One region of the Pseudoalteromonas sp. B131b genome, then DNA from elsewhere that is predicted to be linked to it. Evidence: predicted binding sites of a transcription regulator. Region 1 holds the regulator's gene; the other holds the start of a gene.
The links. Region 1 encodes ArgR, which controls arginine synthesis, uptake and breakdown. Its sites were predicted from a motif close to ANTGAATANNTATTCANT; they were not measured.
Positions count from the first base shown of each region.

Region 1 (7,959 bases):
GAGCTTTAAGGAAGACAGCTTGCCACTCGATGAGATCAGTAAATATCGTCCGTTAGCGCTTAAGCTGATTGATGAGGTGAAGTTCGATCTTTAATGACTTATAAATTTAAGCTGTCTAAATGGCAGCTCTTTGCGTGGTCGACGGGTTTGATTCTGTCGGCCCCGTTGTTTTTTCTTCTTTTTGAATCTCTGCAAGGTAACTCTGAGGTGTTTTCTCATCTTTGGGATACAGTGCTTTGGGATTACATTACTAATACTGTGTTGCTGGTTTTAGGCGTTTGTGTGCTTAGCTGTGCTATTGCGCTGCCACTCGGTTGGCTTACTGCTTACTGTAGTTTTCCTGGTAAAAAGCAGTTTGAATGGGCACTTATGTTGCCCCTTGCTATGCCTACCTATATTATTGCCTATGTATACACTGATTTATTAGACTATGCGGGCCCTGTGCAAATAGCACTTAGAAAATGGTTTGGCTGGCAATCACCTAGTGACTATTGGTTTTTTGATATACGTACACTACCTGGCGCTATCGTTATGATTGCCTTGGTACTTTACCCGTATTTATTTTTAATTTTTAAAACAGCCCTTCGCGAACAGTCATTCAAATTAGTACAAGCTAGTCAATTAATGGGGCTATCTCCTAAACAAAGTTTTTTTAAAGTAAGTTTGGTGCTCTCTCGCGGCGCAATTGTTGCGGCTCTTGCACTCATTAGTATGGAAACTATGGCTGACTTTGCAACCGTCAGCTATTTTGCCGTGAGCACATTAACGACCGCCGTATACGATACATGGTTTGGTTATTATTCGCTTACAGCGGCCGCTAAAATATCGGGTGTAATGCTCTTACTTTTATTTTTGGCATTAATGGCAGAACGCTTTAGCCGCCGTAACCAAGCGGTATTTGAGCGCCAATCAAGTGTAAATAGCGAATCTCTCTATGTATTAAAAGGAAAGTCGGCTTGGCTAGCAACTGCATTTTGTGGCTTTATTTTACTTATCGCTTTTTTAATTCCCATTGCAGTACTCGTAAACTACGCAATTACCTACTTTGATAAAGCGTGGAACATTGAGTTTTTTAGCTATGCTTGGCAAAGTTTAAAAGTAGCAGGGATAGTGAGTGTAATAACCATTACGTTGAGTATTTTTGTGGTTTTTTATCAGCGTGTTGCAAAGCAAACGTATCCGCTTATTCCTGGGCGTTTAGCCAGTACGGGCTATGCATTGCCTGGTACAGTGCTCGCTATTGCTGTTTTATTACCACTTACATTATTAGAAAACACCATCAATGAAGCGCTCGAACCATATAATTTAGATATAGGTTTACTGCTTACAGGCAGTATTCTTACTATTATTATTGCTTACATTGTTAGGTTTTATGCCATCGCACACGGAGCGATAGAATCGAGTTTTTACGCATTAGCCCATCACTCGATATGGCAAGTCAATCAATGGGTAAAAGCCAAGGGCAAACATTGCGTTTAATACATCTACCTTTATTACGCCGTGGACTACTTACGGCGGCATTACTGGTGTTTATTGAGTGCATGAAAGAGCTACCTGCGGCGTTATTGCTCAGACCGTTTAATTTTGAAAGCTTAGCAACTCATGTATTTCAGTATGTGAGTGACGAGCAGTTAGAGCTTGCTTCAATTTCGGCATTATTTATTGTTATTGTCGGGTTTATTCCTTTGTATCTTATTAATCGTTCTATGGAGCAACGTAGTTAAATGAGTAGTTTAATTTTACAAGGCGTGAGCTATCACTATAACGGCACAAAGGTTATTCACGATTTAGATTTAACAGTGGGCAAAGATGAAATTGTTTGTCTGCTCGGTGCAAGTGGTTGCGGTAAAACAACCACATTAAAAGCCATTGCAGGTTTAATTGAAGCCAAGCAAGGGTCTATTTTTATAGACGGTAAATTAGTGAGTAATGAGCAATCATTTGTCTCACCTGAGCATCGTAACATCGGCATGATGTTTCAAGACTATGCATTGTTTCCGCATTTAACGGTGGCAAATAATATCGCATTTGGGCTTAGTAAAATGAGTAAAGCCCAAAAGCAGCATCGTGTTGATGAAATGCTTAAGCTTGTTCATTTAATTGGCTGTGCCGATAGATTTCCTCATCAGTTATCGGGTGGTCAGCAGCAACGCGTAGCGATTGCTCGCGCATTAGCTTATAAACCTAGTTTGTTATTGCTTGATGAGCCTTTTTCAAACATTGATACACAAGTACGCTTTGAGCTAATCGCCGATATACGTCGAATTATTAAGGCAACACAAGTCTCTGCTGTATTTGTTACGCACTCAAAAGAAGAGGCATTTGCCTTTTCCGATACACTTGCCATTATGCATCGCGGTAAAATTGCGCAACAAGGCACGCCAGAACAGCTTTTTGCAGCCCCAAGCTCAAAGGAGGTTGCAGAGTTTCTGGGTCAAGGCATATACTTAGAGGCAGAAGTATTAACGACAACTGAATATAATACACCGTTCGGCTTAGTTAAATCATATATTGGACATGAGCATAGAGCGAGTGTAGGTAAAATATATGTTCGTCCTCACCAGATTGAATTGGTAAGTGATAATCTATGTGACAGGCACTGTGAACGAGCTACAATATTAAGTAGTCGCTTTATTGGTTCAGCGTATGTTTACACAGTCGTTATTGCTGAGCAAGAAGTTGAAGTTGCTGCACAATATGACCAATCATTTGAAAAAAATGAACAGGTTATAATAAAAATAAAACCTCACACGGTGAACTTTTTCGAATCATAATTAATTTGTTATTCGCTGTGTTTTTATCTATAAAACTAAGGAATAACAATGGCGCAAGCGCAATCAGGGATTTGTGCTGAAGCAAACTTACACGGTTTGCACTTATTTTTTAATGTGTTTGATGGTCAAGATGAATCGCTACGCGTAAAACTAAAGCAAGTAAGCGCTATTGAAGAAGAATTTAGCGATCAGTTTTCAGAATCAATGCTCTCTTGTATGGTCGCTATTGGTGCGCAATATTGGCCACATATCCTTCCGGAGTACATTCCAAGCGAATTACAGAGCTTTCCTAATATAAATCACAGCGATCACCAAATGAGCGTGCAACCGTGTGATTTGTTTGTGCAAATTCGCTCTGACCGTGAAGACGTTAACCATTTATTTGCCCTGCAAGTATTAAAGTTATTTGCTCCTGATGTAGAGCTGGTAGAGCAGGTTCGTAATTTTCGCTTTTTAGATGGACGAGACTTTAATGGCTTTATTTATGGTGGCGATTCTGCTCATGGTAGAAAAAAGCGTGCGACGGCACTAATAAATAAACCGGGTAGCTTTGAAGATCAAGGAAGTTATATTCATGTACAACGTTATAAGCATGACTTAACTGTGTGGCAGCATTTATCATTAAGTGAGCAAGAGCAAATAATGGGTCGTACGCGCCTTGATAACACACTAATTACCCCCGCGATCGAAACCAGCCATGCTTCGCGTAGTGAGCTAAAAGATGAAGACGGGCAACCGCTACTATTAAATCAAAGCATGCCTTATGGCGATGTGTATGAGCAGGGAATGTTATCAATTACATGTGCATGTAAAGGAACCGCGTTCGAAAAAATACTTAAAAGCCGTTTAGGCGAAGGTGATTGTTACGACCACTGGCTTGATTTTACTCAAGCCGATATGGGTTCTGCTTTTTTTGCACCTTCGGTCGGATTTTTAAAACAGATTTAATTACGATTAATAATCAAACCGTATCAAATAAAATGCGAACGCGTTCAAGCGTCACGTCTATTTCAGATATTTTAGCCGGGGCGATAAAAATAGTGTCATCGCCGGCAATAGTTCCTAGTACGCCATCTGCTTTACCTAATGAATCTAATAAACGTGCAATAAGCTGAGCCGCACCTGGGCTGGTACGAATGATGATCATCATTTCGTTGTGCATAATGTCGATTACTAATTGGCGTAATGGGCTTTTAGCCGTAGGTACACCCATTTCAGCAGGTAAGCAGTAAACCATTTCTTGTTTGGCATTACGTGTGCGTACAGCGCCAAACTTACTTAACATGCGTGATACTTTACTTTGGCTTATATTGTCAAAGCCTTGCTCTTTTAACGCATCAACTATTTCGCCTTGAGAGCCAAAGTTTTCTTCTTTTAAAAGCGATTTAAATGCTTTTACCAGTGCTTCTTGTTTATCTTGTGGTTGCATAGCCTTTATTCATTTTTGTTATTTATGCTGCAAATTCTACACAATAATGAATAATTATGCAGCAGTTGTTTAGTTAACTTGCCAGTTTGATGCGTTAAATCACAAAAGTTTACGACTATGGTCGAAAATATACTTGAAATAGACAGGATAAATTTGTTTTTAGTCGCTAATTTCATTATCTTAAGAGCCACAAATATTTCCTACCTCAAATGACGGAGAATTCCAATGAAAGTTGCTGTATTAGGTGCTGCAGGCGGTATCGGCCAAGCGTTGTCTTTATTATTAAAAACAGGCTTACCAGCTGGCTCTGAATTATCACTTTATGATGTTGCACCAGTAGTACCAGGTGTTGCGGTTGACCTTTCTCACATCCCAACAGATGTTAAAGTTGCAGGCTTTGGCGCAGACGATTTAAATAAAGCGCTTGAAGGTTCTGACATCGTTCTTATCCCAGCGGGTATGCCACGTAAACCAGGTATGGATCGTGCTGATTTATTCAATGTAAATGCTGGCATCATCAAAACGTTAGCAGAAGGCATTGTTGCCAGCTGTCCTAAAGCGTTAGTAGGTATTATTACTAACCCAGTAAACGGCACAGTTCCAATTGTTGCTGAAGTATTCAAAAAAGCAGGTACTTACGACGCTAAACGCGTATTCGGTATTACTACGCTTGACGTTATTCGTTCAGAAGCATTTGTTGCTGAACTTAAAGGCGTAGACGTAGCAACTGTAAAAGTACCAGTAATTGGTGGTCACTCAGGCACAACGATTCTGCCTCTACTTTCTCAAGTTGAAGGTGTTTCTTTCACAGATGAAGAAGTTGCTGCACTTACTCCACGTATTCAAAATGCGGGTACTGAAGTTGTAAATGCTAAAGCAGGCGGTGGTTCAGCTACGCTATCTATGGGTGCTGCTGCAGCGCGTTTTTGTATGTCTTTAGTTAAAGGCCTACAAGGTGAAGAAGTTGTAGATTACGCTTACGTTGCTGTTGAAAATGGCGATGCAGAGTACTTTGCACATCCAGTACGTTTAGGTAAAAACGGCGTAGAAGAAATTCTTTCTTACGGCGAACTAAGCGCATTTGAAACAAAAGCAAAAAATGACATGCTTGAAACTCTGAAAAAAGACATTAAAGAAGGTGTTGATTTCATGGCGTAATAGCCGGTTTAAGCAACAAAAAAGCCTGCATTTGCAGGCTTTTTATTGCTCAGAATTAATGTCACACTGTGTAACTAGTTAAAACTAGTGGTCGCGGTCAACCGCAATACGGGCAAGGCTTATAAGTGCTTGCTTATAGTCAGACTCAGCTAAAAAGTCTAAACAGGCAATGGCTTTTTCGGCCTCAAGCTCTGCTTTTTGCATTGTAAACTCAAGCGCATTAGTTTGTTTTAGTGCAGTTAAAATTTCTTCTAAATGCTCCATACCATTACTGTGCTCTATTGCATCACGAATAAGTTGCGTTTGCTGCTCGCTACCATGTTGCATAGCATAAATAAGCGGAAGGGTTGGTTTGCCTTCAGCTAAATCATCGCCAATGTTTTTACCTAGCTGCTCAGCATCCGCATTGTAATCGAGTACATCATCCACTAACTGAAACGCGGTGCCTAAATGCATACCGTATAAGTTTAATGCGTCGAGTGTCGCTTGGTCTTGCTCAGTAATAATGGCAGCAAGGCCTGTAGCTGCTTCAAATAATTTAGCCGTTTTAGAGTAAATAACCTGCATATAGCTGGCTTCAGTCGTATCTGGGTCATTGCAGTTCATTAGCTGCAATACTTCACCTTCAGCAATAATGTTTGTTGCATCGGCAAGTACTTGCATAACCTGCATTTTTCCAAGGCCAACCATAAGCTGAAATGAGCGAGTGTAAATAAAGTCACCAACCAATACGCTAGCAGCATTACCAAATTCAGCATTTGCAGTAGGCGTGCCACGTCGTAAGTTTGATTCATCTACAACATCATCATGTAATAGCGTTGCTGTATGAATAAACTCAACAATTGTTGCAAGTGTTATGTGATCTTTACCCTGATAACCGAGCGCCTTGGCTGCTAAAATTGCGAGCATTGGACGAACACGTTTGCCGCCACTGCTAACTATATATAAACCAAGCTGATTAACTAACGCCACATCTGAGCGCATTTGCGCATGTATAAGTTGATTGACGTCATTCATATCGCTTTCGATTAACGCCTGGATAGCTTTTATATCCATTGATCTCCGAGCCAATTTTTATGTGTGAACGGCGCAGATTGTACAACAAAAAATGCACTAGCTCGATATTTTGTGACGATTGATTGAAAAAACACTATTAAAGTACTGAATAAGAGCTTAATTGGTTGAGATAACTGATTAATAGATAACCAATATGCAATATGAGTCGCGCTTAGATATTATACAGCGAGAGCTCTATTTAAGCGCATTAACTTATTTCGCTTAACAGCTAAAAAGCACTTGGCAAAAGGGTCAATTAATATAAACTGGGGGAAATATTGAATTACTCTCAATGCAGCTACTTTTTATTCATTTTAATTACAAAATAGGCTTGCTAGTTATTTCGCGTTAGCGTAAACTTCGCGCCCTATCGAAGAATATTTTAGTTGCACCGATTTGAGGGTGCACAGACGGAGTTAATTATGTACGCGGTTTTCCAAAGTGGTGGTAAACAGCATCGTGTGACTGAAGGTCAAACGATTCGTCTTGAAAAATTAGACGTTGAAACTGGTGCGGCAGTAGAATTTGATTCAGTACTTTTAGTTGCTGATGGTGAGAAAATCGAGATCGGTGTACCGTTCGTAAACGGTGGCAAGATAACAGCTGAGGTTGTTTCACATGGTCGCGGTGAGAAGATTAAGGTTGTTAAATTTAGACGCCGTAAGCATTCTCGTAAGCAAATGGGCCATCGTCAATGGTTCACTGAAGTTAAAATCACTAGCATTAGCGCTTAATTAGAGGTACTTAGAAATGGCACATAAAAAAGCAGCTGGTAGTACTCGTAACGGTCGCGATTCAGAAAGCAAACGCTTAGGTGTTAAGCGTTTTGGTGGCGAATCAGTTCTAGCGGGTAGCATCATTGTTCGTCAGCGTGGAACTCGTTTCCACCCTGGTACAAACGTAGGTATCGGTAAAGACCACACTATCTTCGCAAAAGCAGATGGTAAAGTTCAGTTTGAACAGAAAGGTCCTTTAAACCGTAAATACGTAACTATCGTAACTGAGTAATCAGTAAGGTAGTTAAAAAACCCCGCCTTTGCGGGGTTTTTTGTTTTAAGAAAAAAATATATACCCAAGCCAAGCCTGCAATCAGCTTGGCTTCGGTATATAATAGTTAAATTAACAAGCCAATCCCTAAAGTGAGTAATCATGAAGTTTGTAGATGAAGTAGAAATTCGCGCAGAAGCTGGAGACGGTGGCAGCGGCATCGTGTCTTTCCGTCGTGAAAAATATGTTCCAGATGGTGGACCAGACGGCGGTGACGGTGGAGACGGTGGTAGTGTTTATCTACAAGCTGATGAAAACTTAAATACCCTCATTGATTATCAGTTTGAGCGTTTCCATAGAGCTGAACGTGGTACTAACGGTCGTAGCCGTAACTGTACAGGCCGAAAAGCCGATGACTTATTTGTTATGGTGCCTGTAGGCACACGTATCATGGATGTTGATACCCAAGAGGGACTTGGTGATTTAACGCAACATGGTCAACGTATTTTGGTTGCAAAAGGTGGTTTCCACGGCTTGGGGAATGCACGTTTTAAA
Region 1 covers NZ_JARLUZ010000001.1:412,854-420,812, reverse strand. Annotated here, with positions in the region: gene P4S65_RS02070 (extracellular solute-binding protein) at 1-94, shown strand, start outside; partial or broken gene P4S65_RS02065 (ABC transporter permease) at 94-1,724, shown strand; gene P4S65_RS02060 (ABC transporter ATP-binding protein) at 1,725-2,774, shown strand; gene P4S65_RS02055 (Dyp-type peroxidase) at 2,823-3,722, shown strand; gene argR (transcriptional regulator ArgR) at 3,736-4,203, opposite strand; gene mdh (malate dehydrogenase) at 4,429-5,361, shown strand; gene ispB (octaprenyl diphosphate synthase) at 5,446-6,417, opposite strand; gene rplU (50S ribosomal protein L21) at 6,840-7,151, shown strand; gene rpmA (50S ribosomal protein L27) at 7,168-7,425, shown strand; gene cgtA (Obg family GTPase CgtA) at 7,567-7,959, shown strand, end outside.

Region 2 (7,959 bases), 240 kb from region 1:
TATCTTCTTCTTCAAAAATTAGTGGGTTGAATAAAAATAATTCTTTCTCACAATTCAATGGAACAAATTCCCCGCAGCCTTGTAAATGATTACCTATGGCCGTGTAAGCTTTTTTATTTAACACCAAGTAACACGAAAATAAGTTTATATCATAGTCTTGTTGCTCAGCTTCTTTCTCAACTTTACAGTTAAACCCATTTTCTACAACGTCTAATATTTTAGCTTTCCCTCTTGGGAAATCATCCATAGCTATTTTCACTGCCTCGTTAAAACTGCTCTCTTTTTCTTTAGCAATTTGCTTTGCCATAGAAACAGTCGTGAGGTCGATTATGTCGTATTTTTTTGATGGCTTATGTATTTTGAAAATTACTAGATCCCTTTCCATAACTCATCCTTTTTTCAAATATTCTAGCAGGTAACATGCCTGTTCTAATAAGCATTTTTGTATTTCTAAGCTTATTTAAGAACACTGTCTTATCTGTAGCCATACTCTCACCTAACATTGCGCCAATCCATGTTTCATAGTTATATCTATGGATTTTACGATGCGGCGGTGCGTTAGTAGTTGATCAATCAATTATTTTGAGGTAAGAAAACCATGTTGGTAACAAGGTAAAAATTTCGTTATTTAGTTGTTCTATATCAGAGATTTTTAACGAAGTTGGTGTCTGATTTAATCCTTCAAATTGATTAAGTATTATTACGGATTGGTATCAGTGCGGTTTGACTCATTAGCTAAAATGGGGGAAGTTGTTCGATACTTATAAACAGGCAAAAAACGGCTCTTGAGAGCCGCTTTTTTAGTAAAAGAAGAATTAACAATTAGTTTCTTCAGCGTTTACGCCTTCTTTAACATTTTCACATGCATCTTCTACTTTGTTTTGCACGTCAGTTACTGCTTCGTCAATACGTTCACCTGCGTCTTCTGCATGATTGTCTTCACAACCCATAATGAAAAAACTTGCGAATAGACCGATTAGTGCTGCTTTTACAGTTGTTGAATTCATAATGTAATTCCTTGTAAGTGTTAATTAAGTATAAGTGTTTGTTAGTCCGATGGATTATCTACCTGGGCGATTTACCACGTAGTGCACCTGAAACTAATGAAATCACTAAAAGTACTAGAAAGATAAAAAATATAATTTTTGCTATACCAGCTGCGGCACCTGCGATGCCACCAAAACCTAACACTGCAGCGATTAAAGCAATAACTAAAAATGTGATTGTCCAGCGTAACATTGTTTTCTCCTTGGTTTATAAATTTTGCTCACAATAACTAATGCCAGTTACATGCCAAAGTGTATTGTTGTTTAATATCATGTGTTTATGTTTTTTTTGTGTGTTTTGGGCAATTAGTTGATTAGTAACTTTTACGCTTTGCTATGTAAGTTATTCACACCGTTACACATTGCTTGTAAATATTCACTAAATACATTTATTTTGGTAAGACCAATTAACAATTGATCCTTTGTTTTTGTGTTTCATATGATTTTTCATGTTTTTTTTATTTAACCGGATAGTTAATTAACAACTTATATATAACTATTAGCTATAGTCATTATTTCCTGTAACTATTGTAGGGTGCGTGATTGCAGGGTTCTGGTATGTAAATTAGTTGAGTTTTATGTTGATTATAGTTTAATTGGTTTTACCAATTTACAAGATGTAGACAAAATAATTAGTTTTGTTATTATCCAGTGAATAAATATTTAATTAAATCGATTTTTTATTTTCGATATGGGTTTCAAGGGGGAGAAAAATGGATATAGGTGCTCTACTCACAACGGCTGGTAGTTTAATGCTTACTGGTATGGTTGGGGTGTTTGTATTTCTGTCGATATTAATTGGTGCAGTAACGCTTATGTCTAATTTGGTGACGCGCTATAGCGAACCAGAAGCATCACCAGCTAAATCACCGTCTTTTAAATCTCAAGGTGTGCCTAATGAGCACATCGCTGCTATTAGTGCTGCCATTGCTCAGTACAAATCAAATAATAAATAAGGGGCACACACATGGCTAAATTAAAATTAACAGAATTGGTATTACGCGATGCGCACCAATCATTGCTCGCAACACGTATGCGTTTAGACGATATGCTACCGATTGCTAGCAAGTTAGATGATGCAGGTTATTGGTCTATTGAATCGTGGGGCGGTGCTACATTTGATTCGTGTATTCGTTATTTAGGCGAAGATCCGTGGGAGCGTATTCGTGCGCTTAAAAAAGCGATGCCTAATACTAAACAGCAAATGCTATTACGCGGTCAAAACCTATTAGGCTACCGCCATTACGCTGATGACGTAGTTGAAAAGTTTGTAGAACGCGCACATAAAAATGGCGTTGACGTATTTCGTATATTCGATGCAATGAATGATGTACGTAACCTAGAAACAGCGATTAAAGCGGCTATAAAAGTAGGCGCGCACGCTCAAGGTACTATTTCGTACACAGTTAGCCCAGTTCATACACTTGATATGTGGCTGACTCTTGCTAAGCAATTAGAAGACTTAGGCTGTCATTCAATTTGTATTAAAGATATGGCGGGCTTATTAAAGCCATATGATGCAGAAGAGCTTATAAAAGCGCTCAAAGAAACCGTATCGGTTCCAATTGCTATGCAGTGCCATGCTACAACAGGTTTAAGTACTGCGACTTATCAAAAAGCAATTGATGCTGGCATTGATATGCTCGATACCGCTATTTCATCAATGAGTATGACTTATGGACATTCTGCAACTGAAACTATCGTATCGATAGTTGAAGGGACTGAGCGTGATACTGAGCTTGATTTAAACCACCTAGAAGAAATTGCTGCTTACTTTAGAGATGTGCGTAAAAAATATGCGGCATTTGAAGGTAGCTTAAAAGGGGTTGATGGGCGTATTTTACTAGCTCAAGTACCTGGTGGCATGCTTACAAACATGGAAAATCAACTTAAAGAGCAAGGCGCAGCCGATAAGCTTAATGAGGTTTTACTTGAGATCCCACGTGTACGTGAAGATCTTGGTTTTTTACCTTTAGTAACACCAACGTCGCAAATTGTTGGCACTCAAGCGGTACTTAATGTGCTAACAGGTGAGCGTTATAAAACAATTACTAAAGAAACTGCTGGCGTATTAAAAGGTGAATATGGCTTAACACCAGCACCAATGAATAAAGAGCTACAAGAGCGTGTGCTTGATGGAGCAGAAGTTATTACTTGTCGCCCTGCAGATAATATTGCACCTGAGCTTGCAACGCTTGAAGCTGAGTTATTAAAAGAAGCGCAAGAGCAAGGCTTAACACTGGCTGATGACCAAATTGATGACGTACTAACTTATGCATTATTCCCACAAGTTGGTTTGAAGTTTATTAAAAACCGCAACAACCCAGATGCATTTGAGCCAGTCCCTTCTGTTGAAGATAAAAGCGGTAAAGCACCTTCTAAATCAGCTTCAAATAATAACAAAGTGAAGGCTGAGCAGTACAGCGTAAAAGTAGATGGTAAAGTTTATGACGTAGTAGTGGCGAAAGGTGGTGAACTTAAGGAAGTAACATTAAAAGACTCTGAGCACATTCCTCAATCTGCTTCGGTTGCATCAGGTGAAACACTTAACGCGCCTCTAGCCGGTAATATTTTTAAGATTAAGGTAAAAGCTGGGCAAGTTGTTAACGAAGGCGATGTAGTGATTATTATGGAAGCCATGAAAATGGAAACTGAAATACGCGCTACGCATACCGGAACAATTGCTGAAGTGTTAGTTAGTGAAGGCGATGCTGTAACTACCGGCGACGCTATGATTGCATTAGCTTAGGAGTAAATAGAGGATGGACGGTATTTTAAACCTCTGGAATGCGACAGGCATTGCTAACTTTACAATCCCATCGTTAATAATGATTGCGGTAGGGTGTTTATTACTGTTTTTAGCGATAGCTAAAGGCTTTGAACCATTATTATTACTACCTATTGGTTTTGGTGCAATTTTAACAAACGTACCAGTGGCAGGTTTGTCAGACCCAGGTGGGCTTTTGTACTACGTTTATTATGTGGGTATTGATACGGGGATTTTTCCGCTGTTGATATTTATGGGAGTGGGGGCGCTGACTGACTTTAGCGCGCTTATTGCAAACCCACGTATGTTGTTATTAGGTGCGGCTGCACAGTTTGGTATTTTTGCTACATTGTTTGGCGCTATATTACTTAACTATGTACCAGGTTTTGAGTTTACCTTACAAGATGCCTCAGCTATTGCCATTATAGGTGGTGCCGATGGGCCAACGGCAATATTTTTAGCATCAAAACTGGCACCTGATTTACTAGGCGCAATAGCGGTAGCTGCATATTCATACATGGCACTTGTGCCAATTATTCAGCCACCAATTATGCGTGCGTTAACGACACCAGAAGAGCGCCAAATTAAGATGCCTGAATTACGTAAGGTATCTAAAAAGGAAAAGATTATTTTCCCCCTTATGGTACTTAGTTTAACGGCAATGTTTTTACCGGCTGCTATACCGCTTGTAGGTATGTTTTGTTTAGGTAACTTAATGCGGGAGTCGGGTGTTGTTGATAGATTAAGTAACAGTGCTCAAAACGAAATCATCAATGTTACAACTATATTTTTAGGCTTAGCTGTAGGCTCAAAGCTTGCTGCAGATAAGTTTTTAACTGTTGAGACGATTGGTATTTTAGTGCTTGGCGCACTGGCTTTTGCAATTGGTACGGCATCTGGCGTATTTATGGCAAAAGGACTTAATCGAATATCTAAAACGCCTATAAATCCATTAATTGGGGCGGCAGGTGTATCGGCTGTGCCAATGGCGGCACGAGTAGTTAATAAAGTGGGCCTTGAAAGTAACCCACATAACTTTTTACTTATGCATGCAATGGGACCAAACGTAGCAGGTGTACTTGGTAGTGCCGTTGCTGCGGGTATTTTATTAGCACTTGTTGGCTAATAATTAAAGTGGTAGTTAATAAATGATTTAGCGCAGTTTACTGCGCTTTTTTTTGCTTTTATTTCTCGTCGTTAATAGTTTCTTGTTTCTGTATTTTTGTTTAAAGTGGATGTTCTTCGCAATTTTAAGGATAGTCATAATGCTCCACACACCTTTAGCAAAATATTTACCTAATGTTAGTAAGCTTGTATTTGGATGTATGGGTCTGGGCGGCGGTTGGAATAAAGACGCAATCACTGACGCACATGTTAAGCAAGCTCATGAATGTATAGATAACGCCATTGAAAGTGGTATTAACTTTTTTGACCATGCTGATATTTATACCTTTGGTAAGGCCGAGCAAGTATTTGGTAAAGCGCTAAGTGAGCGAGCAGAGCTTAGAGAACATATATATATTCAATCTAAGTGTGGGATTCGATTTGAAGATGACTTAGGGCCGAAGCGTTATGATTTTTCAGCTAAATGGATTGAGCAATCAGTCGAAGCGTCCTTAAAGCGATTAAACACAGAGTACTTAGATGTACTTATGTTGCACCGCCCTGATCCACTCATGGAAGTTGATGAAATTGCACGTGTGTTTAGTTGTTTAAAAGAAAGTGGCAAAGTACGCAATTTTGCAGTATCTAATATGCAGCAGCACCAAATGAACTTTTTACAACATGCGCTTGACATGCCAATTGTTGCCAATCAAATAGAAGCGAGCCTGCAAAAACATCAGTTTGTTGATGAAGGCATATATGCCGGTAACAGTGACGGTAAAGATCTTAATTTTACACCAGGCAGTATTGAGTACTGTCGCCATTTTGAAATCCAAATTCAAAGCTGGGGTAGTTTATGCCAAGGTTTGTACACTGGTAGTGATTTATCAAATGCATCGCAGGCCGATATAAACACCAGTATTTTAGTTAATAAGCTGGCAGCATTTTATGGTACTTCTGCTGAGGCAATTGTACTTGCATGGTTGCTTCGCCATCCCGCATCGATCCAACCAATTATTGGGACGACTAACGCTAAGCGAATTAAAGCCTCTTGTGATGCTGTAAATGTAGAGCTAACTCGTGATCATTGGTATGCACTTTATGTGAGCGCTAAAGGGCATGAGCTACCATAAGTAGGGCACTGATATGAATATATTCGTTATTTTAATTGGTTTGTTTGTAGCACTTGCTGTGCTTATTCCGTTACTTGAAAAGTATCAAACTAAAATAGGGCTCAACGGCGCAACCAAATACAGTAAATATATTTGGCCATTAGTGATGGTGTCTTTAGTTATTCAGCTCATATATGTACTAATGTACTAATGGTTTATAGCGTATACAAAAAAGCCTTTGCAGGTTAAACCTGCAAAGGCTTTTTTAATGTTTATTAATAAACTTTATTTAAGTGCTAACTGTAGCTCGCGATTGCGCTCAAGCTGGGCAATAAAGTTATCAGCAATAGGTTTAAACTTGGCAAGTTCTGAGCGAGGTAATGGCTCTGACTTAGGTAGTTTTACAGTTTTAGGGTTACGGTGAACGCCATTTACTAAAAATTCATAGTGTAAATGTGCACCAGTAACACGACCTGTAGAACCTACAGTACCAATTTGTTGGCCCTGTTTAACTTTTTGGCCCGTTTTAACTAGCTTCTTATTTAGGTGTAAGTACTTAGTTACATATTGCGTACCATGGCTAATAAATACGTAGTTACCGTTGTACTTGCTGTAACCCGCTTTAATTACTTTACCGTTACCAGATGCAACAACTGGTGTACCGGTGCGTGCTGCAAAGTCGATACCACGGTGCGCTCTAACTTGCCCAGTAACAGGGTGTAAGCGGCGAGGATTAAAGCTCGAACTAATATACTTAAAGCTTACAGGTGCACGTAAAAATGCTTTTTTCATGCTACGCCCTTCAGGCGTATAAAAATTGCCGTCGGTATGGCGAATAGCTGCAAAGCGCTGACCTTGGTTTACAAATTCAGCTGCAATAATCTTACCGGTACCAATAAACTCGCCATCAACATAGTGAGACTCGTAAATTAAGCCAAATACATCACCTTTGCGAATGTCGTTTGCAAAATCAACATCCCAACCAAATATGTCAGCAAAGTTCATTATTTGGCGTTCGCTTAAACCTGCTGCAATTGCTGAAGTCCAAAAGTTGTTAGATATTTCGCCGCCAGCGGTTTTGGTTAGCGTTTCAATTTCTTTGCTATCAATAGCTGTATCGTAGTTACCTTCTTCATTTAAGGTAACAAATAAAGTATCTGTTTTTGAAATTACATAGCGCAGTTGAGCTAAGGAGCCATCTTCAGCTGTCGCAAAACTAAGTATTTCACCTGGGTGAATTTTAGTCAGTTTGCGAGTCTCTGCATTAGTGTTAATTAGTTTATGAAGCGTTTGAGCCGAAAAACCAGCACGCTTAAAGATAATTGCTAAATTGTCGCCATTTTTAACTTTATGATCGACAAAGTCGTATTCTGGTAACTTTTCTGCTGCTTGCTCTGAATTTAACTCAGTTAATTTTTCGTTGTTATCAACTTTAACTTGTAACTCATAGCGCTTACCAATCTCTAGTGCATTTACACTATTATCTTTAGATGCAGTTGCTTTTTCAGAAGGAAGAAAGAGCAAGCCGGCAATAGCAGAAACCAAACCTAGAATAAGCAATTTGTGTTTTTTGGGGAGGGTGTTAACCACGTGAACCATAACGTGCCTTTTTCTGCTGTCAAGATAATAAATACATAATATTGCAGGATATACCTAATAATGTGCGAATACTAGTGTTTTGTAGATTTAAACTAACGCTGAATTGCGCTAGAATCGAGGTTTGAAGACCTTTTTTAACTGCTTCGTTAACTCAGACTATACGTATTATGTTTAGTTGCATTAATCACTTAAAAAGTTATTTTAATTAGGTAAAATTTGTTATGTTAGTTACATATATAATCTTGGTTTAAACCTGTATTAAATCGAGATAACGCAACTAGCTAGTCGCCTCTTTCGTTGGCAGAATTTTGGAGTAATACACAGTGGATTT
Region 2 covers NZ_JARLUZ010000001.1:174,830-182,788, reverse strand. Annotated here, with positions in the region: gene P4S65_RS00875 (hypothetical protein) at 1-385, opposite strand, end outside; gene P4S65_RS00870 (hypothetical protein) at 816-1,007, opposite strand; gene P4S65_RS00865 (DUF1328 domain-containing protein) at 1,066-1,239, opposite strand; gene P4S65_RS00860 (OadG family protein) at 1,760-2,002, shown strand; gene oadA (sodium-extruding oxaloacetate decarboxylase subunit alpha) at 2,014-3,795, shown strand; gene P4S65_RS00850 (sodium ion-translocating decarboxylase subunit beta) at 3,809-4,939, shown strand; gene P4S65_RS00845 (aldo/keto reductase) at 5,079-6,050, shown strand; gene P4S65_RS00840 (hypothetical protein) at 6,064-6,240, shown strand; gene P4S65_RS00835 (peptidoglycan DD-metalloendopeptidase family protein) at 6,315-7,628, opposite strand; partial or broken gene tyrS (tyrosine--tRNA ligase) at 7,952-7,959, shown strand, end outside.
Region 2: a site for ArgR is predicted at 1,697-1,714, ahead of P4S65_RS00860 (OadG family protein). Genes of this name have one in related genera too.